One region of the Marichromatium sp. PS1 genome, then DNA from elsewhere that is predicted to be linked to it. Evidence: predicted binding sites of a transcription regulator. Region 1 holds the regulator's gene; each other region holds the start of a gene.
What was found. The regulator sigma-54, encoded in region 1, starts transcription at its own class of promoters, with help from an activator protein. The targets are predictions, from matches to a motif close to TGGCANGNTNCNTGCTT.
Positions count from the first base shown of each region.

Region 2: a site for sigma-54 is predicted at 1,964-1,980, ahead of ACAM26_RS11785 (TOBE domain-containing protein). Genes of this name have one in related genera too.
Region 3: a site for sigma-54 is predicted at 3,726-3,742, ahead of ACAM26_RS11270 (ammonium transporter). Genes of this name have one in related genera too.
Region 4: a site for sigma-54 is predicted at 3,113-3,129, ahead of ACAM26_RS16645 (PEP-CTERM sorting domain-containing protein). Genes of this name have one in related genera too.

Region 1 is NZ_BAAFHB010000002.1:802,538-809,644, forward strand. Features, by position in the region: gene rapZ (RNase adapter RapZ) at 1-225, opposite strand, end outside; gene hprK (HPr(Ser) kinase/phosphatase) at 274-1,242, opposite strand; gene ACAM26_RS04905 (PTS sugar transporter subunit IIA) at 1,262-1,720, opposite strand; gene raiA (ribosome-associated translation inhibitor RaiA) at 2,008-2,361, opposite strand; gene ACAM26_RS04915 (RNA polymerase factor sigma-54) at 2,397-3,869, opposite strand; gene lptB (LPS export ABC transporter ATP-binding protein) at 4,051-4,776, opposite strand; gene lptA (lipopolysaccharide transport periplasmic protein LptA) at 4,790-5,278, opposite strand; gene lptC (LPS export ABC transporter periplasmic protein LptC) at 5,275-5,871, opposite strand; gene kdsC (3-deoxy-manno-octulosonate-8-phosphatase KdsC) at 5,868-6,389, opposite strand; gene ACAM26_RS04940 (KpsF/GutQ family sugar-phosphate isomerase) at 6,482-7,107, opposite strand, start outside.
Region 2 is NZ_BAAFHB010000004.1:611,639-618,745, reverse strand. Features, by position in the region: gene modB (molybdate ABC transporter permease subunit) at 1-223, opposite strand, end outside; gene modA (molybdate ABC transporter substrate-binding protein) at 290-1,033, opposite strand; gene ACAM26_RS11785 (TOBE domain-containing protein) at 1,079-1,897, opposite strand; gene ACAM26_RS11780 (alpha/beta hydrolase) at 2,009-2,950, opposite strand; gene ACAM26_RS11775 (cytochrome b) at 3,035-3,583, opposite strand; gene ACAM26_RS11770 (hypothetical protein) at 3,856-4,239, opposite strand; gene modD (ModD protein) at 4,283-5,134, opposite strand; gene ACAM26_RS11760 (sulfate/molybdate ABC transporter ATP-binding protein) at 5,137-6,195, opposite strand; gene ACAM26_RS11755 (molybdenum ABC transporter permease) at 6,195-6,860, opposite strand; gene ACAM26_RS11750 (porin) at 6,880-7,107, opposite strand, start outside.
Region 3 is NZ_BAAFHB010000004.1:500,004-507,110, reverse strand. Features, by position in the region: gene ACAM26_RS11285 (intermembrane transport protein PqiB) at 1-1,129, shown strand, start outside; gene ACAM26_RS11280 (membrane integrity-associated transporter subunit PqiC) at 1,126-1,752, shown strand; gene ACAM26_RS11275 (methyl-accepting chemotaxis protein) at 1,740-3,416, opposite strand; gene ACAM26_RS11270 (ammonium transporter) at 3,786-4,991, shown strand; gene ACAM26_RS11265 (DUF3050 domain-containing protein) at 4,954-5,772, opposite strand; gene ACAM26_RS11260 (hypothetical protein) at 5,869-6,612, opposite strand; gene ACAM26_RS11255 (PHP domain-containing protein) at 6,702-7,107, shown strand, end outside.
Region 4 is NZ_BAAFHB010000007.1:92,842-99,948, reverse strand. Features, by position in the region: gene ACAM26_RS16660 (RND family transporter) at 1-613, shown strand, start outside; gene ACAM26_RS16655 (outer membrane lipoprotein-sorting protein) at 754-1,611, shown strand; gene ACAM26_RS16650 (hypothetical protein) at 1,608-2,999, shown strand; gene ACAM26_RS16645 (PEP-CTERM sorting domain-containing protein) at 3,224-4,123, shown strand; gene ACAM26_RS16640 (LrgB family protein) at 4,401-5,135, opposite strand; gene ACAM26_RS16635 (CidA/LrgA family protein) at 5,132-5,500, opposite strand; gene nfsB (oxygen-insensitive NAD(P)H nitroreductase) at 5,828-6,487, opposite strand; gene ACAM26_RS16625 (DUF2235 domain-containing protein) at 6,823-7,107, shown strand, end outside.

The DNA.
Region 1 (7,107 bases):
GATCAGCTCCGCGAGCCGACCGAGCGCGCGCGGGCTGGTGCGCGCGTCGATGCCCACCGCGGTGCTGGAGAAGCCGTCGTCGGGGGCCTTGCGCAGCCCCGCGACCAGGTCCTTGAGCAGGAACAGCGGCAGGTTGTCGATGCAGTAATAGCCAAGGTCCTCGAGCGTATGCAGGGCGACGCTCTTGCCCGAGCCGGACAGGCCACTGAGGATGACGAGTTTCATGGGCTGCGGGTTGCTCCGGGCCGGTCCCGATCGAGGTCGGGAGCGGTGCTAGGGTCTGGATCCGGGGCCGGGCGGGTCGGGGCGGTCGAGACGGATCGCCCGCGCCTGCCGGTCGATGAAGTCGACGCCGGCGTCATAGCCACGGATACGTAGGATCTGGTGGCGCACTGCCGCTTCCACCAGGATGGCCAGGTTGCGTCCCGGCGCCACCGGCATGGTGATGGTTGGGATCGCCACCCCGAGCACGTCGGTTGCCGAGAGGCTGCCGGTGAGCCGGTCGAGACCGGCGATCTGTTGCTGGTCGAGGGGTTGCAGATCGATGATCAGGTTCAGCGTCTTGCTGCGCTGGACCGCGCCCTCGCCGAACATCGCGCGGATGTTGAGGATACCCAGCCCGCGCACCTCGAGGAAGTCCCGCAGGGTCTCCGGGCAGGTGCCCTCGATGGCCTCCGGGGCGATGCGCGCGAAGCGCGGCGCGTCGTCGGCGATGAGCCGATGACCGCGGGTGATCAGGTCGAGCGCCAGCTCGCTCTTGCCCACCGCCGGATCGCCGACCAGCAATACCCCCATCCCCAGCACCTCGATGAAGACGCCGTGCAGGGTCTGGCGCTCGGCCAGGGCGTGGGTGAGAAAATAGCGCAGGTGGTTGATCAGCTCCTCGTCGCCGAGCGGCGAGCCGAGCAGCGGGGTGTCGTGCTCGGCGGCGAAGGCGAAGAAGGCGGGGTGGGGCTCGAGGCCGTCGGCGAACAGGATCGCCGCCGGCTGCTCGGCGAAGAGTTGCTCGAGGGTTTCCTCGAAGGCGGTGCGTCCCAGTGCCTGGAGATAGCGCTGCTCGGCGCGCCCGATCACCTGCAGACAGTTGGGATGGATGCAGTTGAGCGAGCCGATCAGCGACTCGCGCGAGCGTGCGCGCTCGGGCCGGCGCAGTGGGGAGCCTTGTTCGGGCTCGCCGTTGAGCCAGCGCAGCTGCAGCCGCGGGCCGGTCTGTTCGAGGAGTGACTGGAGGCTGTCGAGCATGGCCCAGGTCGGCGTGGCGCTAGCGCGCCTCGCTCGTCTCGATCAGTTGCAGGACGGTCGCCGCCGAGCCGGCCTCGCGCAGCGCGGCGCGGGTGGCCGGGTCGCTGAACATGCCGGCGAGCCGGGCGAGCAAGCGCAGATGCTCCTCGGTGGCGCTCTCCGGGACCAGCAGGGCGAAGGCGAGATCGACCGGCTCGCCGTCGATCGCGTCATAGTCGACCCCGGTGCTGGTGCTGACGAAGGCCCCGAGCACCTCGTTGATCTCCTTGATGCGGGCGTGCGGCAGCGCCACACCGTGACCGAGTCCGGTGCTGCCGAGTCGCTCGCGCTCGAGCAGACGCTCGAAGACGAGTTCGGTGTTGAGACGGGGGTGGTCGTTGGCCAGCAGCTCGGCGAGCGTCTCGAGCAGCCGCTTCTTGCTGGCGATCTCGGCACCGCAGCTGACTCGGGCCTCGCTGATCAGGTCTGGACTGAACATCGGTCAAGGCTCCTGGTGGTCGCAGGGACAGGGGCGCTGGGCGGTGACGGTGTCCGGTGTCCATACCGGCGGGTGATCGGGGCGCGTGGTCGTGGTCATGGATTCTGGGTGTCCTTCGAGTCGTCGGAGCCCGCAGGTGTCGATATCGGCTCGGATCTCAGGGTCTCAATGCAAAACACCCCGAACGGCGCGATCACGGATCCGTTCGAGGTGTCGGTGCGTCGGTCCGGCGGGTGTCGGGTGTCCCGACGCCCCGCCGACGCATGGGCCATCAGGCCGTTGCCGGGCTATTCGGTATCGGCCTCGGCGTCGGCCTCGGCTTCAGAGTCGGCCGCCTTCGGGCCGGGTGCGCTGCGATAGTCGTTCTTCTTCTCCTTGTGGCGCAGGATCTGGCGATCGAGCTTGTCGGTCAGGCCGTCGATCGCGGCATACATATCTTCATGCACGGAGTCGGCGAAGAGCTTCCCACCATTGATGTGCAGCGTCGCCTCGGCCTTCTGGTCGAGCTTCTCAACGCTGAGAATGACGTGGGCATTGGTGACGTGGTCGAAGTGACGCGCCAGGCGTGCGAATTTGCTGTCGACGTAGTCGCGCAGTGCCTCGGTGATGTCGACGTGATGACCCGTCAGATTGATTTGCATCATTGGACTCCTTACAGGGGTTCCAAACAGCCTGCTCATGCCAGGCGTTTGCGCTCGTTCGAGGCTGGAATACCCATGGCCTCGCGGTACTTGGCGACGGTTCGACGCGCGACCTGGATGCCGCGATCGGCCAGTTCGGCCGCGATCTTGCTGTCGCTCAAGGGTTTTCTGGCGGGTTCGGCGGCGATCAGCTTACGAATGAGCGCGCGGATCGCCGTTGATGAACACTCCCCACCAGAAGTGGTGCTGACGTGGGACGAGAAGAAGTACTTGAACTCCAGGGTGCCCCTCGGCGTATGCATGTATTTCTGCGTGGTGACCCGGGAGACGGTCGACTCGTGCAGCTCGAGCGCCTCGGCGACGTCGCGCAGCACCATCGGCCGCATCGCCTCCTCGCCGTGCTCGAAGAACGCCTGCTGCATCTCCACGATCTTGGCGCCCACCCGCAGCACGGTGTCGTTGCGGCTCGCCAGGCTCTTGATGAACCAGCGCGCCTCCTGCAGGTGGTTGCGCATGGTGACGCTGTCGCTGCTGGTGTCGGCGCGCCGGATCAGCCGGGCGTAGTCTGCGTTCACCCTCAGTTTAGGTGTGGATTCCGGGTTGAGTTCCACCGACCAGCGACCATTCTCTCTGCGCACGAAGATGTCGGGTACAACGTACTCCGGGGGCTCCTGCGCGATCAAGTCGCCGGGGTGCGGGTTGAGCTGGCAGATCAGCGTGAGTGCACCACGAATCTCGGGCTCGGTCTGCTTGAAGCGGCGCATCAGCGCGGCGATGTCCTTGCGCGGCAGGTGCTCGAAGCCGTCGCGACAGATCGCCAGCGCGAGGTCGCGCTGCGGGGTCTCGGCGGGGAGCTGCCGCAGCTGGATCTGCAGGCACTCGGCGAGATCGCGGGCGCCGACCCCCGGGGGATCGAACGACTGCACCCGGTGCACCATGGTGGCGATCTCCTCGAGGCTGATCTGATCGTCGCCGATGGTGCTCAGCAGCTCGTCGAGATCGGCCCGAAGATAGCCGCGCGCGTCGATGGCATCGATCACCGCCTCGGCGATCATCTCGTCGCGCTCGCTCAGCCGGATCAGGTTGAGCTGCCAGAGGAGGTGATCGTGCAGGGTCTGAGGGCGGCTCTGGTGGAGGAAGGGGTCGAAATCGGCGTTCTCGGCGCTGCCCTGGGTGCTCGGCGGTAGATAGCCGTCGTAGACATCGGCCCACTGGGTGTCGACCGGGAGCTCATCGGGGATCTCGTTGGTCTCGCCCTGGAGCTCACGCTCGGCGCTGCCCTGCTCATCGCTGGGCGGGGACTCGTGTGCGCCATTGCCGCTGTCCTCTCCGTTGGCGGCGAAGCGGTCGGCCTCCTCGGCCTCCTCGAGCATCAGGTTGGAGTCCAGCGCCTCCTGGATCTCCTTCTGCAGCTCGAGCGTCGACAGCTGCAGGAGGCGAATCGCCTGCTGCAGCTGGGGCGTCATCGTCAGGTGTTGGCCGAGGCGAAGCTGGATGGTTTGCTTCATGGATCGCCGATGCGTCTTGCGTCTGTCTCTATGCCGGGTCGATGACCGTCCTATGACGATTATAGGTCGGGTGGCAACAAAGGTGCCTGAGTCACGTCAAGCGCGCCCCCTGCCGGGGCGCGATGGTCTTCATCTTACTCCCAATATGTAGCAGCGGGGCGCGGATGCTGCCGCCTACATGCTACATGGCGAAGTCGGCGCCGAGATAGACGTCGCGTACCTGCTGGTTGGCGAGCAGCTCGTCGGGGCGGCCGGCGGCGATCACCTCGCCATTACTGATGATGTAGCCGCGATCGCAGATGTCGAGCGTCTCGCGCACGTTGTGATCGGTGATCAACACGCCGATGCCGCGCTCGCGCAGGTGCGAGACGATCGCCTTGATGTCGCCCACGGCGATCGGGTCGACGCCGGCGAAGGGCTCGTCGAGCAGCATCACCTTGGGGTCGACGGCCAGCGCGCGGGCGATCTCGAGACGACGGCGCTCGCCGCCGGAGAGGCTGAGTGCCAGCGACTCGCCGATATGGGCGATGCCGAGCTCCTCGAGCAGCTGCTCGCAACGCTGCTCGCGCTGCTCGCGGTCGAGGTCGCCGCGGGTCTCGAGGATCGCGAGGATGTTGTCGCGCGCGCTGAGCTTGCGAAACACCGAGGGCTCCTGCGCCAGATAGCTCAGTCCGGCGCGCGCGCGCGCATGCATCGGCATCAGGGTGACATCGTGCTCGTCGAGGGTGATGCGCCCCTGGTCGGCAGGGATCAGCCCGACGATGAGATAGAAGCAGGTGGTCTTGCCCGCGCCGTTGGGGCCGAGCAGCCCGACCACCTCGCCGGCCTCGACCTCGACGCTCACTCCCCGCAGGACCTCGCGGCTGCGATAACGTTTCTTGAGCTGTTCGGCGCGCAGTACGCTCATCCGTCGATCCCTGTCATGACTCCTCCTCGGGGGTGATGGTGATCCGCACCCGACCGCTGCCGCCGGCACGGAAGTGTTCGCGGGCACGGTCGTAGACGATGCGCTCGCTGGCGACGCGGTCCTCGCCCTGGATCAGTACCGCCTCGTCGATCAGCACCAGCTCGTCGCGGTCGGTGTCGAACTCCATGCGCCTGGCGAAGGCGCGGACCTCGCCCTGGTCGTCCTCGAGCAGTTGACGGAAGCGCGCCGGGGTGCCGATGGCGATGATCTGGCGCGGGCGGCGGTCCTCGCGGTGATAGACGGTCATGTGGTCGGCGTGCAGGCGCATGCTGCCCTGGGTGACCTCGACGTTGCCGACATAGATGCTGGTGCCCTCGGCCTCGCGTACCTCGACGTCGTCGGCCTCGATGTACATCGGTTGCTGGGGGTCGTCGTCGAGCGCGTTGGCCGGGTTCCAGCCGAACAACAGCAACAGTGCCAGCAGGCGCAGTGGAGGGCTCATGGTTGGGTCTCCTGGGTCGGGGCGAGCAGCATCCGGGTGCGACCGTGGAAGGTGGCGCGCGCCGGCTCGTCGTACCACAGCTGCATGCCGGTGGCGCTCAGCCAGTCCTCGCCGCTGGCCACCCGCACCGGCAGGTCGGTACGGGCATAGGCGCGCTGGTGCCAGACGTTGAGCTGCTCGGTCTCGATGTGCGCGGGCGGGGCCTCGGCGGTGGCGTCGCGCTCGAGATGGACGTCGCCGGTCAGCCGCACCTCCGCGCCGCCGTCGAGCACCAGCCCGTGCTCGGCGCGCGCGCGCCACGGCGGTCCGTCGGACTGGAACAGCTGCATGTGTGGGCGGTCGAGCTCGGAGAGATCCTCGGCGACGAACTGACGCAACTCGGTCGCGCTCAGGCGTCGGCTCGGTGCGCCGCTGGTGTCGGTCTCGAGCGCGGTGAACGCGTGGACCACGTAGTCGGGGACGCGGGGGCGTACGGTGGCCGGTCCCTGCGGCTGGTCGATGCGCTGGACCTGCCACCAGCCCGCGAGCCCGCTGAAGGCGAAGAAGGCGGCGAGCAGGTAGTAGCGCAGCGGCCAGTGCGCGCGGGTGCTCATGGACGCTGTCCGGCCAGTCGCGCGAGCGTCCCCTGAGCGTCCATGATCAGTTCGCAGAACTCGCGCGCGGCGCCGCGCCCGCCGTGCGCCGTGGTGTGCCAGTGCGCCTCGGCGCGTACCATCGGGTGGGCATCGGCCACCGCCGCGGCGAGCCCGACCTGGCGCATCACCGGCAGGTCGATGACGTCGTCGCCGAGATAGGCCACGGCGGCGTCCTCGATCCCCAGTCGCTCGCGCAGCTCGAGATAGGCGGCGAGCTTGTCGCGCTGGCCCTGGTAGACGTGGTTCACCCCCAATCCCTTCATCCGCATGGTGACCACCCGCGAGCTGCGCCCGGTGATCACCGCGAGGGTCACGCCGGACTCGCGCAACATCACCATGCCGTGACCGTCGCGGGCGTTGAACGCCTTGTATTCCTGACCGTCGTCGCCGAGATAGAGGCTGCCGTCGGTGAGTACGCCGTCGACGTCGAAGATCGCCAGACGAATGGCGGCGGCGCGGTTGCGGATCTCTTGCATCTCCCTGGTGACTCCTTGATGAGGAAGAAGGGGCGGGCCCCTGTGCGGCGCATTGTCGGGTGCGCGGGCGGTTTTGACCAGCGGGGGCAGTTTCAGACCACGCCCGCGCGCAACAGGTCGTGCATGTTGAGTGCGCCGACCGGGCGGCGCTCGTCGTCGAGCGCCAGCAGCGCGTTGATCGAGCGCGCCTCCATCAGCTGCAGCGCCTCGGCGGCGAGCGCGCCGGGGGAGATGGTGACACAGTCGCGGGTCATCACCGTCTCGATCCGGGTGTGGTGGACGTCGACGCCGCGATCGAGCGCACGGCGCAGGTCGCCGTCGGTGAAGATGCCGCACAGCCGCCCACCCTCGTCGACCACCGCGCTCATCCCCAGCCCCTTGCGCGAGATCTCCTCGAGGGTGGCCAGCAGGCTCGCCTCGCGCCCGACGCGGGGGACCCGTTCGTCGCGATGCATGATGTCGTCGACGTGCAGCAGCAGGCGCCGCCCCAGGCTCCCGGCCGGGTGCGAGCGGGCGAAGTCCTCGGCGGTGAAGCCACGCGCCTCGAGTAGCGCCACGGCGAGCGCATCCCCCATTGCCAGCGCCGCGGTGGTGCTGGTGGTCGGCGCCAGGCCGAGCGGGCAGGCCTCGGCCGAGACGGTGACATCGAGATGGACGTCGGCCTCGCGCGCCAGGGTCGAGTCGCGCCGCCCGGTCATCGCGATCATCGGCACCCCGA
Region 2 (7,107 bases), on a different contig from region 1:
TGCCGATCGGGCCGTGCGGGCCGAGCAGCAGCAACAGATAGAAGCCGAGCACCGTCGGCGGCAGCACCAGCGGCAGCGCCACCAGGGTAGCGACGATCTGCTTGAAGCGTGAGCGCGTCTGCGACAGCCACCAGGCCAGCGGCGTGCCCACCACCAGCAGCACGGCGGTGGTGAGGGTGGCGAGCTTGAGGGTCAGCCAGACCGGGGTGAGATCGAGTGACACGGCGGTGCTCCGGGCGGGGATGGGGCGGAGGCGGTGAGGCCCGGCGCTTGCCGGGCCTCGTCACGCTCAGTCGGTGGCGTAGCCGTAGCGGGTGATCACCGCGCGCGCCGCCTCACCCTGGAGGTAGTCGAGCAGCGCCTGGGCGGCGGGGTTGGCCTCGGCGCCCTCGAGCAGCACCGCGTCCTGACGGATCGGGCTGTAGTGCGACTGCTCCACCTCCCAGCGCGAGCCGCTGGGGTCGAGGGCGATCTGCGCCAGGGCGACGAAGCCGAGTTCGGCGTTGCCGGTGGCGACGAACTGGTAGGTCTGGGCGATGTTGTCGCCGCGCACCAGCTTGGGCGCGAGGGTCTCGGCCAGCCCCAGCGACTCCAGCACCTCCATCGCCGCGGCGCCATAGGGCGCGGTCTTGGGGTTGGCGATCGCCAGGCGGTCGAACGCGCCCGATTCGAGCAGTGCCGCGCCGTCCGTGATCAGCGCGGGGTCGGCGCTCCACAGCGCCAGCTCGCCGATGGCGTAGGTGAAGGGTGCGTTGGCGCGGCCCTCCTCGACGAGCAGCGCCGGGCGGCGCTGGTCGGCGGCGAGGAAGACGTCGAAGGGCGCGCCGTTGACGATCTGGGTATAGAGCTTGCCGGTCGAGCCGTAGCTGATCCGGGTGCTGTGTCCGGTGGCTTGCTCGAATGCGGTGGCGATCTCCTTCATCGCCGCGGTGAAGTTGGCCGCGACCGCGACCCGGACCTCCTCGGCCTGGACTAGGGTGGTGGAGCCGAGCAGCAGCACGGCGGCGGTGAGTGAGCGCAATGGGGTCGACATCCTTCGATACTCCTTGTCGCTGACGGGGATGGGTGGCGTGGTGGCTCAGTCGCTGACCGCGAGGATGATGTGCGGGGCCTTGATCAGCGCGCAGGCGCGCTTGCCCTCGGCCAGTTCGAGTTGATGCGCGCTCTCGGCGGTGATCATCGCGGTGACGCGTGCGCCGCCGTCGAGCGCGAGCACCACCTCGGTGTTCACCGGCCCCTCGATCATCCGCTCGACGGTGCCGCACAGACGGTTGCGCGCCGAGGTGCGCAGCCCGCCGTCCTCGGTGGTGATGAGCACGAAGGAGGCCTTGACCAGGGCGTAGGCCTCGCGCCCGGGTTCGAGGCCGAGCGCCTCGACGCTCTCGTTGGTGACGATCGCCACCAGCGGCGTGCCCTTGAGGTCGAGCACCACCTCGGCGTTGACCGCCCCGCGACGCACCGCGGTGACCACGCCGTGCAGATGATTCCTTGCGCTGACCTTCATGTTGATGACTCCTAACAGACGATGGAAATGGTCGAAGTCGCGCACGCCCTCGCCGAGTCGTTCGAGAAAGCGCCGATGCTCGCGCTCGGCGGTCTCGAACACCGTGATCAGCCGTCGCCCCTCGGCGGTGAGCTCGGTGCCGCCGCCGTGGCGTCCGCCGGTGCGACGTTGCACCAGGGGCGCGGCCGAGAGGTTGTTCATCGCATCGACCGCGTCCCAGGCCTGTTTGTAGGAGATGCCCAGGGCGCGCGCCGCCTGCGAGATCGAGCCGGTCTCGTCGATGCGGCGCAGCAGTGCGATGCGCTCGTGCCCGGCGAAGCGGCTGGTGTCGAGATCGAGCCGTAGGGCGCCCGAGGTCTTGAGTCGGGCGTGGGTCTCTGCGGCATGGGGCATGATCGCGGCCTCTGTTGACTCGGTGACAAGGGTTATATCGAGGGCGATATAACGACGGGCCTAGCCAAGCAATACCGATGCCAAAAAAGGAAGTCCCCGTGATCCGGATGCTTAGGAAGCGACGGGTGGCGAACGGCGGGTGGCGGTGCACCGCATCGAGGCATCCTCGGTCGCCCCTGCACCAGGATGGGAGGTCCCCCCGACCCCGTGCTCGGCGAGGAAGTCGATCAGGGCACCGACATGACGCTCGATGTGCTCGACCGAATCATGCCCGGCGCCGGGCACCTCGTACAGCCGCGCCCGACCGGTGGGGGCACGTTCGAGGATGCGTCGGGCGTCGCGCGGCGACACGCTGGTGTCGGCGGTGCCGTGGACCAGCAGCAGCGGACAGCCGATGCGCGCGGCGGTGTGCAGCGGGGCGATCTCGGCGAAGCGGTGGCCGATGCGCCACTCGACGTGCCGGGTGGCCAGCCGCGCCAGCCAGCGCGGCAGGCGCAGCGTGCGCAGATAGCCCTCGGTGACCTCGGCCGGGTCGGCGAAGGCGGCGATGCTGATCACCGCGTCGGGCAGCGGGTTGTCGGCGGCGTAGAACAGGGTCGCGCCGGCCCCCACCGAGTGCCCGAGCAGGGCGAGACGGCGACAGCGCGTGGGATGGACGCGGCGCAACCAGTCGACCGCCGCCTCCAGGTCCTCGGCGAAGCGCGGCAGCGAGGAGAAGGTGTCGCCATCGCTGTTGCCGTGGCTGCGCGCGTCGAACAACAGCACGTTGAGCCCGGCGCGGCGGAAGGGCGCGGCCAGCGGCAGCATCAACTCGGCGCTGCTGCCCCAGCCGTGGAGCACCACCAGGGTCGCCTCGGCGTCGGGCGCGGGCAGCAGCCAGGCGAACAGCCGGCGACCGCGCCGGGTGGGGATGACGCAGGTCTCGAAGTCGAGCCCGAGCGCCGCCGGGTCGTGGCGGGCGCGTCGACGCGGGGCGCGGAAACCGAGCTGCACGGCGAGCGCGAGCAGGCCGAGCAGGGTCGCGGGCAGCAGCAGCAGGGTGAGCAGGATCATCGTCGGGGGCGGGTGAGGGGTGAGGGGTGAGGGCGGGGCGTTGCGCCCCGCCGCGCGCCCGGGCTGCCCCGGGCGCCCGTTGCCTCAGGGCAGGCTGATGCGGGTCATCACCCCGTCCTTCAACCGCCAGTGCTTGAGCCCGGCGGCGGTGTGGATCAGCACCAGCACGAAGATCGCCAGCGCGCCCAGCCCGTGATAGAAGAACAGCGTCTTGGCAAGCTCCGGGTTCTCGGCCAGCGGCAGCTCGATGCTGAGACCGAAGAACTCCAGCGGGTAGCCGGCGCTGACCACGGCGACGGCGCCGCCGATGGTGATGGCGAGCAGACCGAGATAGAGCAGCACGTGCAGCGCGCCGCCGACGAACTGCTCACCCTTGCCGAGCGGCGGCTCGTAGGCCGGGGCCGGCGAGCGGCGACGCAGCACCAGACGCAGCAGGGTCAGCAGCAGCACGGTGGCGCCGACGCTCTTGTGGATGGTCACCAGGGTGGCGGCGAAGTCCTCGCCGAAGAGATTGGCGATGCCCTCGTAGCCGAGCGCCCAGAACAGGGTGCCGGAGCAGAGCAGGCCGAGCACCAGCAGGGCGACCAGCCAGTGCAGCAGGCGTTGGGTGAAGGTGTAACGCGGTTGGGCCAAGGGTTGTTACCTCGCGATCGGGATGCTGGGTCTGTCGTGGTGACGACAGGGTCGGGAGCTGGCCGGGGCTCGGGGGCGCGCGTCGCCGCCCGACGGCGGTGCGCGACGCGGGCGCATACGTGTCCCTGAGCCGGTTGCGCCGGTCGGCTCCGGGCTAGTTATACCAACCCGCGTCGGGCCCTGACCAGCCGTCTCGGCGGGCGCCGGGAGCGCCCAGAACGGGGCCTTGGACGCAACGACCGATGTCCTTGCCAGCGCCGCCGCGGGTGTGTTCAGCGCGGCATCTCGGCGCGCAGCGCGCGCTGTTCGAGCAGCGCGCCGTCCTCGCCCTGGGGCGCGATCCGCCGCAGCGACAGCCAGCGCCCGTCGTCGAGCCGCCAGGCCAGGTGCGACTCGGCGTGGACCAGCACGGCGTAGAAGGTCTCGCCGTCGTCCGAGCGCGGCTCGAAGCGGCGGTAGTCGCAGACGCAGAGACAGGGCGCGCCGGCGGCATCGTTGCCGATGATGCGCCGCGCCGTCACCTCGTACTCGCGATAGATCCGCAACCGGCGCGGCGCGATCAGGCGCGCGCGCCAGTGGTGCCCGAGCAGCGCCCGCCAGGGCGCGAGACAGGGGTGATCGGGGTGGTCGAGCTCGATGGTGGATGATGCCCGCATGGCGAGTCCTCCCGCTGGTGTTGAGCGATGCGCGCCCCGGGGGTCAGACCCCGCGCGCGAAGCGGACCTGAACGTCGCGCGGCGGCGCCAGATGCGGCGCGCTGGTCACCAGCAGCCGCGCCCCGGCGCGCGCATAGTCCTCGGCGTTGGCGGCGTTGACCCCGCCGGCGGCGGCGACCAGTGCCGTCGAGCCTGCGGCGGCGAGCGCGGCGACCGTCTCGGCGACCGCCGCGGGGCTGAACTTCTCCAGCTGGATGACGTCGGCCGCGGCCCAGACGAGCGCCTCGGCGCCGTCCTCGACCTCGACCACCACCCGCTTCTCCGGACAGCGGCGGCGCAGTCGCGCGATCGCCGCGGCGGGCTCCTCGTCGAGGAACAGACGGTGCTCGGCGAACACCAGCAGGGTCTCGGAGAGCCCGGTGCGGTGCATCGCCGCGCCGGCGGCGCGCGCCGCCTTGACCGCCAGACGCCGGGTGCCGGGGACGTTCTTGCGGGTGAGTGCGACCAGCGCCTCGGGGCGGCCGCGGCGCGCCGCCTCCTGGATCTCGGCGGCGCGGCTGGCCACCCCCGAGCACCACTCGACCAGGGTCTGCGCGCTCTTCCACGCGCGGTGCAGGATGCCTGCCTCGGCGCTGGCCTCGAGCAGCAGGGTCTCGGGCGCGGCCTGTTGGCCGGAGGCGGCGTGGAGGGTGGCGCGCGCGCCGCACAGCTCGAACATCCGCGCCGCCTCCTCGATCCCGCACACCACCATGGGGTCGCGGGCGAACAGGCGGATCTGGCCGGGGCGGGCGTCGATCTCCAGCGCCTCGGTGGTGAGGTCGCCGTAGGGCACGTCCTCGGCGAGCAGCTGCTGCAGGCGGTGGTCGTCGAGCGCCAGGGGTTGGGGTCGGATCATGGTCAATACCTCGTGGATTGGATGGTTTTAGCCGTCCCCGCCGGGAGCGCGATGGCGCAGCCCGGGGGGACGTCGAGCAGGGTGCGCTCGCCGCGCGCCGGACAGGGCAGGGCGCGCGGCAGGTGGATGCGCAGCGCCGTGCGGTCGGGCAGGCGACAGCTCAGCGCGCGATAGGGGCCCATGTCGATCACCCGCGCGATCTCGACGGCGAGCCCGGCGCGGGCGCCGGGGCGCGGGCCGTCGGGCAGCAGCGCGACCACGCTGTCCTCGCGCCGGGGTGCGCGCGCCAACTCGACCCGGCCCCAGGGGCCGCAGGCCGCGCGCTCCTCCCAGCGCGTCACCGCCAGGGTGTTGGGCCAGCCGAGCACCCGCGCGACCTCGGCATCGCCCGGTGCGGCGAACACCGCCTCGGCCTCGTCGAGCCGGCGCAGCCGCCCGTCGATCATCACCCCGACCCGGTCGGCGCACTGGCGCGCGTCCTCCAGGTCGTGGCTGACCAGCAGGGCGCAGGTGGCGGTCTCGGCGATCAGCTCCTGCAACAGCAGCCGCAGCGACTGGCGCAGACTGGCGTCGAGCGCCGAGAAGGGCTCGTCGAGCAGCAGCAGCGCCGGCGCCGGGGCGAGCGCGCGCGCCAGGGCGACGCGCTGGCGCTGACCGCCGGAGAGTTGCCCGGGGCGTCGCTGCGCCAGCCCGCCGAGTCCGACCCGCTCGATCCAGCGCGCCACCCGCGCGGCGCGATCGGGCGCGCGCGCGAGCCCGTAGCCGATGTTCTCGGCGACGCTGAGGTGGGGGAACAGGGCGTGGTCCTGGAACATGAAGCCGAGGTCGCGCCGGCGCGGCGCCAGGTCGATGCCGGCGGCGCGCGCGTACCACAGCCGCTGGCGGTGACGGATGTGCCCGGCGCGCGGGCGCTCGAGCCCGGCGAGCAGCCGCAGCAGGGTGCTCTTGCCGCCGCCCGAGGGACCGAGCAGCGCGGTGATCCCGGCGCCGGGCAGCGCCAGACGCAGGCGCAGGTCGAAGCCGGGGCGACGGAAGGCGAGGTGGGCGGAGAGTTCGGTCATCACAGTCGTCCGAGTCGGCGCAGGAGCAGGAACAACACCAGCGAGATCCCCCCGAGCAGCAGCGAGAGCCGGGTGGCGCAGGTGAAGTCGCCGTCGAGCACATGGTTGTAGATCGCCAGCGACAGCGTCTCGGTCGAGCCGATGAGGTTGCCGCCGAGCATCAGGGTGATGCCGACCTCGCCGAAGGCGCGCCCGGCGCCGAGCGTCAGCCCCGCCGCGAGGCTCGGGCGCACCGCCGGGATCACCACCCGCCACAGCGTCTCCAGTCGCCCCTTGCCGAGGGTGTAGGAGGCCTCGACCAGCACCCGCGCGCTGCCCTCGATCGCCGACTGCACCGGCTTGACCACCAGCGGCAGCCCGGCGATGAAGGCGGCGAGCACCAGCGCCGGGAAGGAGAACACCAGCTCCCAGCCGAGCTGCGCGTGGAGCGGTGCGCCGAGCACGCCGTGGCGCCCGAACAGCATCAGCAGGAAGAAGCCGATGGCGATCGGCGGGAACACCAGCGGCAGCGACACCAGCGCATCGAGCAGCCAGCGCAGCGGGAACGACAGGCTGAGCAGATAGCCCAGCCCGACCCCGGCGACGAGCAACAGCGCCAGGGTCACCGCCACCACCCGCAGGCTCAGCAGCAGGGCGTCGGGCGAGCAGGCGAGCAGCGCGGACATCGATGATCCCCCGATCCCGTCAGTAGACGAACTGGAGCTGCAGCGCGAGCCGGTCGTCGAGCGCGGCGAGCAGCCGGTTGGCGTCGGCCCGCGCATCGAGCCCCGGGGCCTCGGCCTCGCGCCACTGATAGTTGGCCATTACCTGCCAGTGACGGTCGATGCGGTAGCGCAATCCCAGCGTCCAGGTGGTGAAGCGACGATGGTCGGCGGCCGACTCGGTGCCGCGGTCGTAACGGTCGTAGCGCAG
Region 3 (7,107 bases), on a different contig from region 1:
TATCGGCTCGCCGGTCTACTATCGCCAGATCCAGGTCGGGCAGGTGGTCGGGTTCGGGCTCGAGGACGACGCCAGCGCGGTGCGCATCGAGCTCTTCATCCCCGCCCCGCACGATGCCCTGGTCAGTGCCGAGACCCGCTTCTGGAACGCCAGCGGCGTCGACATCTCGCTCAGCGGCGCGGGGATCAGCCTCGACACCCAGTCGCTGGTCTCGGTGTTGCTCGGCGGGGTCGCCTTCGACACCCCCGACACCATTGCCGGCAGCGGCGCCCCCGCTCAGCCGCTCGAGGTCTTCCCGCTCTATCCCAACCGCGAGGCGGCGCACGCCAGGACCTATGCCGCCAAGTCGCACTATCTGCTGCTGTTCGAGGGCTCGGTGCGCGGGTTGAGCATCGGCGCGCCGGTGATGCTGCGCGGTATCGAGATCGGTCAGGTGCTCGACATCCAGTTGCAGTTCGATCCCGAGGCCGAGATCTTCCGCATCCCGGTGCTGATCGAGGTCGAACCCGAGCGCATCGCCTTGCGCAACGCCGCGCACGCGCCGGATCATGCGCACATGCTCGAGCGCCTGGTCGAACTCGGTCTGCGCGCCCAGCTCAAGCTCGCCAGCCTGATCACCGGTCAGCTCTACGTCGAGCTCGACATCGACCCCGAGGCGCCCGCCGCGGGCCTCGGACGCTATGGCGACTATGTCGTCATCCCCAGCCGGCCGACGCCGCTCGAGGCGCTCACCGGCAAGCTCGAGCGCATCCTCTCGCGGCTCGAGCAGGTGCCTTTCGAGCAGATCGGCGCCGATCTCGGCCAGACCCTGGGGCGGGTGCGCGAGGTGGTCGACAGCGGGGTGCTGAGCCAGCTCGGCGAAGACCTGGAGGACACCCTGGCGAGTCTGCGCGGGCTCGCCGAGCAGCTCGACGGCGAGGTCGCCCCGGCGCTGCGCGCTACCCTGGAGGAGGCGCGTGCGACCTTCGCTCATGCCGGGGCGATGCTCGACCCCGAGGCGGCGACGACACGCGAGTTCAGAACCATGCTGCGGGAGACGGCCGAGGCGGCGCGCGCGGTGCGCGACCTGGCCGATTATCTGGAGCGGCATCCGGAGGCCCTGATCCAGGGCAAGGGAGGTCTACGATGACGGAGCGCCGATGGCGATTGGCGGCGGTCGCGCTGGTGGCGGCGGTGAGTGCGGGGTGCGCCAGCTCGCCGCCGGCACGGTTCTATGCGCTGAGCGCGGTGGGGGTGGCACCCCCCGAGGCGCGCGCCCCGGGGCTCGCCGTCGGGGTCGGCCCGCTGGTGCTGCCGGAGTATCTCGATCGCCCCCAGCTCGTCACCCGCGAGTCGGGCAACCGGCTGCGGATCGACGAGTTCGAGCGCTGGGGCGGCTCGCTGCGCGACGACTTCCTGCGGGTGTGGAGCGAGAACCTGGCGCGCGCGCTCGGTAGCGAGCGGGTGCGGCTGCTCGAGGGCGAGCTGCGCTATGGGGTCGATCTGCGGGTCGGCGCCGAGCTGCTCGCCTTCGAGGGGAACGATGACGGCAGCGCCCGGCTCAAGGTGCGCTGGGCGGTGCGCGACGGCACCGGCCGACGCACCCTGCTGGTGCGCGAGAGCGACGATCGTCAGCCGCTGTCCGCGCCCGGCGACAGCCGCGCCCTGGTCGCCGCTCTCGATGAGTTGCTCGCGCGCTTCAGTGCCGAGGTCGCCGGCGCGCTCGCCGCGCTGCCGCCGACCCCGCCCGAGACCGCCGCTCAGGCGCGGTAGCCGATACGAAAACCGCCCCAGTGGCGTCCGCGCACGTACACCGGCGCGGAGATGTCGTGCATGATCTCGCCGGTGTCGCGGCGATAGGTCTGGATCAGGAAGGGCAGCTCGTGGGCGCCGCACTGGCGCCCGACCGGGTCCTCGAAGATGCGCTTGGTGCGGTTGTGCAGCAGATCGTGGTCGCGATCGCCGGTCAGCGGCTGGGAGAAGCACTGGTTGTGGGTCGGCACATAGCCGTTGCGGTCACAGCCGATGGCATAGGCGACATGGGCGTTGCTCTTGAGCACCGGCTCCTGCAGTGGCGGGAAGAGCCGGTCGGTGAGCCGGTCGAAGCCGGTGGTGAATTTCTTCGGCTCGGTGTCCGGGATCGGCTGGTAGTCGCTCTCGAACAGGTTGCGCTCGCTGACCTCGCCGTTCTCCAGCGCGCGTTCGAGCTGGTCGCCGATCGCGCGCGCGAGTCGCTGCACCAGCTCGGGCATCTGCTGATGGGTCCGGGTGGCCTGCTCGCCGGCGGCGCCGAGCTGGAAGACCTTGCTGATCTCGTGCAGGTTGGTGGCCAGCCCCTCGAGCGCCTGGACCTCCTGCAACGTCGTCGCGGCGCCCTGGGCGTTGCGCTCGGCCATCTCGCTGATCTCCTGCACATGACTGCTGACACGCTGGGCCTCGTTGCCCTGCTGGGCGATCTCGGCGGCGATGCCGGCGATGCGCTCGAGGCTGCGCGCCGCGCCCTGGTCGATCCCGGTCAGGGCGCTGGCCGCCTGGGTGGCAAGATCGGTCCCGGCCTGGGCCTGGTCGCTGCCGGCGCCGATCGCTGCGACCGCCTCGCGGGTCTCGGTCTGGATGGTGGTGATCACCTCGCCGATCTCGGTGGTGGCGGTGGCGGTGCGCTCGGCGAGCTTGCGCACCTCGTCGGCGACCACCGCGAAGCCGCGCCCGGCCTCGCCGGCGCGCGCCGCCTCGATCGCGGCGTTGAGCGCGAGCAGGTTGGTCTGGTCGGCAATCTCGCGGATGGTGCGCACGATCCCGCCGATCTCTTCGGAGCGCTCGCCGAGCGCAGCGATCAGTTGCGCCGAGCGCCCGACCGAGTCGGCGATGCGGGCGATCTCGGCGGCGGCATCGGAGACGATGCGGCTGCCGTGTTGCGACAGCGCGCGCGCCTCCTCGGCGTCGCTGGCCGAGTCGCGGGCGTGCTCGGCCACCACCTCGACCCCGGCGCTCATCTCGCCGATGGCCTGGGCCATGCGCGCCGAGGCCTCGCCCTGCGCGGCCGAGTCGTCGGCCAGAGCGCGGGCGTTGGCGGCGAGGGTGTCGGCCGCCTCGGCGAGACGCTGGGCGTCGTAGAGAACCTTGCCGATGATCCCCTGGAAGCTCTCGATCAGGGCGTTGTAGTGGCGGGCGCAGTGACCGGCGGGGCTGCTCGAGACCGTGGCGCGACGGGCGAGATCGCCGTCGGCGCGGGTGCGCGCGAGCAGATCGGCAAAGCCCCTGAGTTCGGCGCCGAGGGTGCGTTCGAGGATCAGCCAGGCGGTCGCGCCGAGCAGGAGCGCGAGCACCAGTTGTCCACCGAGGACGGTCATCGATAGGGCGCCGCTCGCCAGCGCGAGCGCGCATCCACCAAGCCCGGACAGGACGCCCAGGGTCATGCCGATCATCCAGAATCGCATATCGAGTGGTCTCATGCTGCCGCGCTTGGTACGCGGTCTTTCGTTGTGGTGGCGTAGACGCCGCTCCTGCCTTGACGTCCTTCTCAGGCGGTCATTCTAGCGGTATCCGTGGATGCTTCGTGTACCCCTGTCGTCGCTTAAACACGAATGCCCACTTAGAGTGCGAGGTTGGTCGCATTGCTCCATCATGGTGCGGTGTCGGTTGGTGCGCTGGCGGTTGATGGGACTGCCGCACCGCGAGGATGCGGGCTGTAATGGATTGGTGCATCAGCAGTTTGGCGTCCTCTCCGCGGGAGGTCGAAAGGGTGCTGGTCTGGATCGTGCTTAATGGCCCCCCGCTGAATTGATCCAAGGGGTTTCCTCGACATGATGCAGCCTTCCCAGGCGGGCACGGATGTGCTCTTTCTACTCGTCGGCGCCGTGATGGTGCTGGCCATGCACGCCGGCTTCGCCTTTCTCGAGGTCGGGACCGTCCGTGCCAAGAACCAGGTCAATGCGCTGGCCAAGATCATGGCCGATTTCGCGGTCTCGACCATCGCCTATTTCTTCATCGGCTACAGCCTCGCCTATGGCATCGACTTCTTCAGCGGCGCCGAGGCGTTGCAGGAGAAGAACGGCTACGAGCTGATGCGCTTCTTCTTCCTGTTGACCTTCGCTGCGGCGATCCCGGCGATCGTCTCCGGCGGCATCGCCGAGCGCGCCCGCTTCTATCCGCAGCTGCTCGCCTCCTTTCTCGTCGTCGGCTTGCTCTATCCGAGCTTCGAGGGCGTGGTCTGGAATGGTGCGTTCGGGGTGCAGGCGTGGCTCGAGACGCACCTCGGCGCGCCCTTCCACGACTTCGCCGGCTCCGTGGTGGTGCACGGTTTCGGCGGCTGGCTCGCCCTGGCTGCGGTGTTGCTGCTCGGGGCGCGTCAGGGGCGCTATCGTCGCGACGGCACCATGCTGGCGCACCCGCCGTCCTCGATCCCCTTCCTTTCGCTCGGCGCCTGGACCCTCACCGTCGGCTGGTTCGGCTTCAACGTGATGTCGGCGCAGAGCGTCGAGGCGGTGAGCGGGCTGGTGGCGGTCAACTCGCTGATGGCGATGGTCGGCGGCATCCTCGCGGCGCTGCTGGCCGGGCGCAAGGATCCGGGCTTTCTCCACAACGGGCCGCTCGCCGGGCTGGTGGCGGTGTGCGCGGGCTCCGACCTGATGCACCCGCTCGGCGCCCTGGCAACCGGCGCCGTGGCCGGGGCGATCTTCGTCTACACCTTCACCCTGGCGCAGAACCGCTGGCGCATCGACGATGTGCTCGGGGTGTGGCCGCTGCACGGGCTCTGCGGCCTCTGGGGCGGACTCGCGGCGGGGATCTTCGGTCTGCCGCTGCTCGGTGGCCTGGGCGGGGTGAGCCTCGCCTCACAGGCCATCGGCAGTCTCGCCGGGGCGCTGTTCGCCTTCGTCGGCGGCGCGCTGGTCTACGGCATGGCCAAGGGGCTGTTCGGCATCCGGCTGAGCGACGAGGAGGAGTATCTCGGCGCCGACCTCAGCATCCACCGCATCACCGCGCAGCCTGACTACAATCGCGGCGAGGTCTGAGCGGCGGTGTCGCGCCGAGCGCCTCGTAGACCCCGTCCCAGAGACGGATACGGGCGCACAGCGCCTCCTCGGCGGCGGTCTCGGCCTCCTCGATGCGGCGCGGGTCGTCATCGCACAGCACCTCGAGCAGGCGTATCGACAGCGGGCCGTGGAAGTCGCTGTCGAGTTCGATGTGGCGTTGCAGATAGGCGTGGAAGATCGGTGCCTGTTCCGGGGTGATCGCCATGTCCTCGAGCAATCGGCGGAACAGCATCGGGATCAGCGTCTCGCGGCCGTGGGCGAGGGCGGCGGCGGCCAGGTGCGGCTTGCCCTCGCGGATGAAGCCGAAGGTGGTCTCGGTGAAGTAGCGCGCCGGCAGCGGCACCAGCTCGGGGTCGTAGAGCAGCGCGTCGAGCGGCTCGCGGGCGAGTCGCGCGACGAAGCGGCGGGCGGGCTCGGGGTCGGCGCCGACCTCGGTCATGGCGCGGCAATAGAGTTCGAAGTGGCTGGCATAGAGGGGCGCGGCGGCGGTGGTGGATTCGAGGACGTCGGACTCCTCCTCGAGGACCAGCTGGTTGATGAAGTAGCGCAGCGCCGGGTCGCCCTGTGGCCGCCACGGCAGGTCGGTCGGGGCGAGCTGGCGCTGCAGGTACTTGATCAGCGACATGAAGTCCCACACCGAGTACACGTGGTGCTGCATGAAGGTGCGCAGCCGCCCGAGGTCATCGATGGCGGCATAGACGGGGTGCTGCTCGAGCTGCTGGCGCAGCGGACGGAGATGGTCGAGATCGGGTGATGCCATGCGCCTGTCCTCGTGATCGAATGATTCCTTGGGTCCCGAGACATCACTATAGGCGAGTGCGCGCGATCGGCTCGCGACGGTCGGCAGGGCAGGACGCTAGTGCAAGCGGGTCTCCTGGGCCCAGCGACTGTAGTAGGCCTGCATCAGCGCCCTGACCGGCTCGGGGTAGTCGTGCGTCTCCATCTGCTCCATGCCCTCGCGGAAGAACCCCGGCGCGAGCTCCGGGGCCAGCTCGATGAGCGCCTCGAAGGCCTCGTGCATCAGGGGCGGCTGCTGGGTGCGGGTGGCGACGATGGCGCGGTTGTAGAGCAGCACCCGCCAGGCGCGCGCGGCCTCGGGGCCGGCCGGGTCCTGGAGGCGCTCGGTGCCGATGCCGTCGAGGATCTCGGAGATCAGCCGGTGCAGGGCCACCAGTTCATCGGGGTCGGCGGTGGTGTTGGCCAGTCCGGCGGCGGCGTCGACCAGTGGTGCGGGGCGCAGCAGTTCGCCGCCGTGGCGCAGCACCCAGCAACTCAGTGGCAGCGCCAGGGTGCTGACGCGACGGGCCAGCGTCGGCAGTTGCAGTGCGCGGGCGATTGCGGCGAGCTCGGCGAGCAGGTCGAGCCCGTGAACGAGTCGCTGGGTGAGCGCGCGCTCGCGGGCGCAGAGACCGAATTCGCCGTCTCGCGCCGGCTCCAGCGCGGAGGTCTCGAGGGTGACGAGCAGCCGGTCGAGCGCCTCGAGCGGCACGTCGGGATCGTTCTCGGGCGGGTTGGTCGCGCGCTCGAAGGCGTCACGGATCTCGTCGCCGATCTCGGTGAGGCACTGGGCGATGCGGGACAGGTCGACCGGGGCTAGCATGCTGGGATGATCCTCGCGCGGATGAGTCGGGATGATGGTGTCGCCAAGCCGACGCCACCTCCGCGCCCGCCTTGCGGTAGACTAGCATGATGACCCCGATTCCCGATCTGCACACCCATTCGACCGCCTCCGATGGAACCCTGACCCCAGGCGCGTTGGTCGAGCGCGCGGTACGCGCCGGCCTGACGACCTTGGCGCTGACCGATCACGATACCACCGCCGGGGTCGGGGAGGCCGCCGCCGCGGCCGCCGGCCACGGGTTGACGCTGGTCCCCGGGGTCGAGGTCTCGGTCACTTGGAACGCCCGTACCATCCATGTGGTAGGGCTCAACGTCGACCCTGTCAACCCCGAGCTTGCAGAGGGGCTGGCGCGATTGCGCGCGTTTCGTGACTGGCGCGCCGAGGAGATCGGCCGGCGGCTGGCCAGGCACGGCATCCAGGGCGCCTACGAGGGCGCGCGGGCGTACGCCGGGGGCAACCTGATCGGGCGCACCC
Region 4 (7,107 bases), on a different contig from region 1:
GCGGGTCGAGACGCGGCTCGCGGAACTCGACCTGCAGGGCATGGAGGTGCAGGTGGCCGGGTTCGGCAGGCTGTTCGCCGATCAGGAGCGGCTGCTCATCGACGGCCAGATCCGCGGACTGGCCGCCGCCGTGGTGCTGATCTCGCTGTTCATGCTGGCGATGTGGCGCCGCCCCGGCGACGCCGCACTGTGCATGGTGCCGAACCTCGCGCCGATCCTGCTGATCTTCATCGCCATGGGGGTGCTCGGGATCTGGCTCGATATGGCCACCGCGATGATCGCCAGCGTTACCGCCGGCATCGCCATCGACGACACCATCCATCTCTTCCACGCCTACCGTCGCAACCTCGCCGCCCACGGCTCGCGGGTCTGGGCGCTGGCCCGCGCCTATCAGCACAGCGGTCGTGCGGTAGTCGCCACCACGCTGATCCTGTGCGGCCAGTTCCTGCTGCTCGGCAGCTCCGAGTTCGTGCCGACGCGCGAGTTCGGCCTGCTCACCGCCGTCGGTCTGCTCACCGCGCTGATCTTCGATCTGCTGCTCTTCCCGGCGTTGCTGATGGCCGTCGGACGAGCGCGCGCGCGGCGCGCGCGAGCGGACTGGACAGGTCGGTGAAATCGCACCAGACTTTGGCGCAATGTCAGTGGGGCGCGAACCGGATGCGCGAGCACCGCCAACGCGCCCCACTGACCCCCCCAAGCGCCGCGCCGGGCCTTGCGGACCGCCGCGCCACCGAGCCTGAAGCGAGGAAGCCCATGTCGAGTCCATCGCCCCGCCCCCAGCGGACATCACGACGGCTCACGCCGCCACGAACGCATCACTGGACAACGGCGCTCGCGCTGCTGCTCGCCTGCGCCCTGCTCACCCCGGTGCACGCCGATCCCAAGGGGGAGCGCCTCGCCCAGCAGGTCTACGACCGCCCCGACGGGCGCGACCTCACCACCCGCGGCACCATGGTGCTGCAGGAGCGCGGCCACGCCCCGCGCACCCGCGAGATGTTCATCTACCGTCGCGACCAGGGGGGCGGCGAGGTCTCCACCCTGATCCGCTTCACCGCGCCGGGCGACATCGCCGACACCGGGCTGCTGACCATCGACCATGCCGCCGGCGAGAGCGACCAGTGGGTCTATCTGCCCGCGCTCGGCAAGCCCAGACGCATCCCCGCCGCCCGCCAGGGCGGGCGCTTCGTCGGCTCGGACCTGTTCTACGAGGACCTGCGCGATCGCCGCGTCGCCCTCGACGAACACCGCTGGCTGCGCCAGGAGACCTACGAGGGGGTGCGCACCGAGGTGCTCGAGAGCACCCCGGTCGATCCGGGCAACTCGGTCTACGGCAAGCGGCTGAGCTGGATCCACCCCGAGGCGCTGGTGGCGCTGCGTATCGACTTCTTCCGTCCCGGCCAGAACCAGCCCTTCAAGCGCTTCACCGCCCGCCGACTCGAGCGCATCCAGGGCTACTGGACGGTGACCGACAGCCTCATGACCGATCTCGACAGCGGCCACCAGACGCGGATGACCAGCACCCTCACCCGCTATGACCGCGGACTCGACCCGGTGCTGTTCTCGCGCCGCGCGCTCGAGGACCCGGTATTCGAGTCCAGGTTCCGGCCATGAGCGCACGCGCCCTCGCACCGCTGCTGCTCGCACTCGCCGCAGCCCCCATCCAGGCGCAGGAGGTGCTGATCATCGGCACGCCCGAGACGCCGGCAGCGGTGCTGCCCGAGCCGACGGCGCCGATCGAGCGACACACGTTGGAACTCGGCATCGACCGACTGTGGACCGAGTTCGGCGCCTTCACCGAGGGCGAGGCGCGCGCGGCCACCAGCGCCCACTTCACCGGGGTGGTCGCCGCCGCGTGGCGCCCGGCGCCGGCCTGGGAGCTGCGCGCGGCACTACGCCTCGATGGCGACGCCCAGTCCGGCGCCGACCGCTTGCGCGCGCTCGCGCTCGACTACGACGAGAGCTATCTGCGCTACCGCAACCCGCAGCGACGCGTCACCCTCGGCGCCCAGACCGTGCTCTGGGGGCGGGTCGACGAGATCCCGCCGACCGACCGGCTCTCGGTGCAGGACATCAGCCGCTTTGCCATCGACGAACTCGACGACCGCCGCCGCGCCGTGCCGCTGCTGCGCTGGGAGGAGTTCGGCACCGATCACAAGCTCGACCTGGTGGTGATCCCGGCATTCCGTCCCGCCGAGCTGCCCGACGACGACAGCGTCTGGTACCCGGTCGACCGTGACCAGGGGCGGCTGCTGGGGATCCGCTCCGATCCACTGCTCGCGGCCCTGGTGCGCGGCGCCAGCACGGGCGACGATCGCCCCGGCGGCGCCGGCGCCGGTCTGCGCTTCAGCCACAGCCTCAGCGGTCTCGACTACGCACTCACCGTGCAGCACACCCGTCACTCACTGCCCTACTACGAACTCGACCCGGCGGTGCGGCGTGCGCTGCTCGACGGCGCCGATGTCGCCAGCGCGCTCGCCGCCGGCGGCGAGCGCCCGACCTTCCTCGGGCGTCACCCCTACACCACCATCCTCGGCGGAGACCTCGGGGTGGTGGTCGGCGGCGCCACGCTGCGGCTCGAGGCCGCCTGGCTCAGCGATGTCCCGGTGACCACCCGCGACCTGCGTCTCGACACCGTCGCCGGGCTCGACTGGGTGGCCGGCATCGAGTTCTATCCGGGCGACGCCGACACCCGCATCAACCTGCAGCTGGCCGGGCGGCACCTGCTCGACGCGCCGCCGGTGATCGACTGGGTCGACACCCTGAGCCTCAACGGCCAGCTCGAGAGCGAGTGGGGCCAGGGTCGCTGGCGCGGTCGGCTGCGTTTCGCCGCCGGACTCAACCGCCACGACCTCTATCTCAACCCCGAGATCGCCTATATCGCCCGCGAGCCCCACGAGTTCTATCTCGGGGCGCACTACTTCGACGGCGAGGACGGCACCTTCGGCGACTTCTATGCCGACGACACCCTCATCGCCACCGGCTGGCGGGTGCGTTACTGACCCCCGAAACGCCCTGCACAGGAGTGTCGGCAGACTTTACAACCCGCCCCTCACATGCCTGCATAAACCCAAGCAAAATTCTCAAGTAACTGAAAAATAATAACAAAAAAACCTGGCCCAACATCTGCATACAACTCCAGCGAGGGCCGCGTGACTCCGGCAAAGGAAGCTGCCGACGACGCCCCGACAGCGCGCATACAGCTCAACCTCGCAGGAGTGAAACCATGAAGACCTTGACGATCTCGCTGGCCGCAGCGACCGCACTGACCGCCAATGTCGCCAGCGCCGGCCTGATGTATCTCAATCTCCCGGACAACAGCTACGACACCACCCGCTTCATCGGCGCGCCGGACGCGAACACCATGACCGGGACCTTCGACGAGTTCGGCTACAACCAGCTGCTCGCGACCTCGATCTACGACTTCACCGACGGCTCGGTGGCCGGGTCCTTCTTCGACACCAACGACCCCGCCACGCTCGCCAGCTACGGCATCCCGACCTCCGGGACCGCGCTCGACGGCGTCTCCACCGTCGATCTGGTCATGCCGAACTGCCCGCTCGGCCAGTGCGACATCGACGCCCTGAGCCCGCTGGTACCGCCGCTCGCGACCGACAACGAAGGCTTCCTGCAGACCTGGGACCTGCAGGTCGAGTACACCTTCTACGGTGACCTCGGCGCCGGCGGTCCGACCTATACCAGCGGCACCTTCGACGTCTATTTCAACGACCTCAACGACGACACCAATGACCGTCTGGTGCTGACCGGCGAGCTCACCGGCTCGGTGCTCAGCGGTGCCAACCTCGACCTGTTCTTCGACATCACCTTCGTCGTGGATGACTTCCTGTTCATCCAGGACGACAACGGCGTCTTCGTCGATGCCTTCGACAAGCTCAGCGCTGGCGGCACCCCGACGCTGAAACTCGACACCAACGTCGATCCGCCGATCCCGGCCCCCAGCGAGCTGCTGCTCGTCGCCGGCCCCAGCGGTCCGGCCGCCGTCCGCCAGGCCAAGCTCGACGGCTCAGTCACCGGCAGCATCCCCGAGCCGGCCACCCTCGGCCTGCTCGGCGCCGGTCTGCTCGGCATCGGCTTCGCCGGCAGCCGCCGCCGCAAGCACGCCTGATCCGCTGACCTCTCGTCAGCTCGCATGATCCGACGGCGGCCTCCGGGCCGCCGTCGGCGTTTGGGGAAGGGCCGCCAGCCGCCAGCCGCCAGCCGCCAGCCGCCAGTGGGCGTCTATACTCGATGCCTGCGCCCAATGCCCCGCAACCGCAAAGCTGCCAGAGGCGCGAAGAACGCGACCCGTCTTCGGTGTCGGCCTGCCATCAGCTGCGCGACGACGAGACAAACCACCTCCCCTCACTGGTGGCTGATCGCTGGTCGCTGATGGCTGATCCCCCCTACATCCCGAGCAGCGCCAAGCCGCGCGGCAGCAACGGCAGCAGCAGCGCGGTGAGCACCGCCGAGAGTCCCATCGCCAGACCCGCCATCGCGCCCTCGCGATGACCGAGCTGGAAGGCCCGGGCGGTCCCGATGCCGTGCGCGGCGGTGCCCAGGGCCACCCCGATCACCGCCGGATCGCGGATCCCCAGACGGCGCAGCACCCCGACCCCGAACAGCGCCCCGACCAGGCCGGTGAGCACCACCAGGGCGGCGGTCAGCGCCGGGATGCCGCCGAGCTTCTCGGCGATCCCCATCGCCACCGGCGTGGTCACCGACTTGGGCGCGAGCGAGAGCAGCACCGCGCGATCCGCGCCGAGGGCCGCCGCCAGCCCCACCGCACTGACGACCGCCACCACCGCCCCGACCACCAGGGCAACCGTGATCGGCAGCGCCAGCACGTGTAGCTCGGCGCGCAGCCGATAGAGCGGGATGGCCAGCGCCACGGTCGCCGGACCGAGCAGGAAGTGGATGAACTGGGCACCGTCGAAGTACTGCGCATAAGGCGTGTCGGTGAGCACCAGCAGCCCGATCAGGGTCGCGATGCTCAGCACCACCGGATTGAGCAGCGCCAGCCCCCCGCACCAGGCCTGGAGCCTGCGCGCACCGAGCCACACCAGCAGGGTGAGGGTCAGCCAGAACAGCGGCCGCGCGGCGAGATAGACCCATAGCGTCTCGAGCGGCATCTCGGTCACGACCGCGCCCTCGCCGCCCGTACTCGGCGCACCACCCACAGCGTGCCCTGCATGGCCAGCGCCGTCGCCACCAGGGCGATCAGGGTACCGAACAACAGCGCCGCGCCCAGCGCCTGCCAGTGGGCATAGAGCAGCTCCCAGTGGACCATCACCCCGACTCCGGCGGGGATGAACAGCAGCGGCAGATGCGCGAGCAACCCGTCGGCGGTCTCGGCAACGCGCGCGGCGAGCCCGCCGCGCACCACCAGCAGCAGGAACAGCAACAGCATCCCCAGCACCGGCCCGGGAAGCGGCCACCCGAACAGCAGGACGAGACTCTCGCCCAGCAGCTGACAGGTCAGGATCAGGGTCAGGGCCTCAATCATCTCGATAAGGACTCGCGTTCATGGAAGGTTGAAAACGATCGGCATCACGCGAGTGGCGCGACGGAATGGTTGACGAAGCGGGCAAAGACAGAAAACACGGAATGTACACGTCGAGATGATTGACACCCCTATTAAAACTGACCTCACGGCAAGCAAAGCCGAGTTCGAGACAAAATTCGCACACGTAAAGGCTGAAAATGTTGAGTAAGCCGCGATTCAGCGGCGCTGAGCGCCTTGTCAATCGGCCCAAAACAGAACACTAAAAGTTTACGTCGAATTAATTTACGACGATAAAAAACAAAACCTTACGATCAATCCGTCTTGAATTCACAAATCACTGAACACCTCCTGTTCCTGAAGTCGCGATTTCGGCAGTACTGCGTTGAAGTCGGTCTCGGCGCGATAGCCGAGCGCGACCAGCACCACGGCACTCAGCCCACGCTCGCGCAGCCCCAGCTCGACATCGAGTACCTCGCGATTGAAACCCTCGATCGGGCAGGCATCGATGCCCAGGGTCGCCGCGCCGAGCAGGAGCGAACCCAGCGCCAGATAGACCTGCTTCTCGGCCCACTGATCGAGATCGCCCAGCTCATCGCGATGCAGTCCGACATAGAACCCCCGGGTGGCCCGCTGACGCGCCTCGGCCTCCTCGGTCGGGAAGCGACCATCGGCGCGCTCCTGCGCCAGCAGGTGTTCGAGATAGTCGTCATCGATCTCGGTGCGTGCGCAGAGGACGACCACGTGCGAGGCATCGACGATCTTCGGCGTGTTGTAGGTGTGGCCGGCCTCGGTGGACATGCTCACCCGCGCCTTGCCGGACTCGGTGGCGGCGATGACGAAGTGCCACGGCTGGGCGTTGACCGACGAGGGGGCATTGCGCAACAGCGCGCGCAGCGTCTCGATCTCGGCCTCGGGGATCCGACGCTCGGGATCGAAGGCCTTGGTGGCATGACGGGTCTGGGCGTAATGGGCAATGTTCATCGGCATCGAGCACGCGATCAGAGCGTGCCTCCTCGGGAAGATCAGTCACAGACACAAGGCTCCGGCGGGCGCCGAGCGCGTGTGCCACTCAAATAGGGCGTCCCCGACCTGGGGGCGGGCGGGACCGGTCCGGTCGGCAGGCTACCAGATCCAGCAAGCGCGAGGCGATAGGGCGCGGCGGCGAGCGCTGCACGTTACCTTCAGCTTCAGGCTGATGGCGCGAGGACATCGGGCGACAGGGTCGACCGGTAAAACCTTTTCGTGTACACAAAACCCCTGCAAGCCTATGCTTTCAGTCGTCAGCGTCAGCAACACAACTGCAGGTACACGAGGACCCACGCATGAAACGGCTCATCGTCTGCTGCGACGGCACCTGGCAACATCTCGAATCCGACTACCCCACCAATGTCGTCCAGCTCGCCCAGGCGACACGGACACAATGCGACGACAGCACGACCGAACAGGTCGTCTATTACGACGAGGGTGTCGGCGCCGAGGGCGGCATCGGCGCGCTCAGCCGCGAGTTCACCGCCATCATCGGCGGCGCCTTCGGGCGCGGGATCGACAAGAACATCATGGACGCCTACCGCTTCCTGGTGCTCAACCACCAGCCCGATGACGAGATC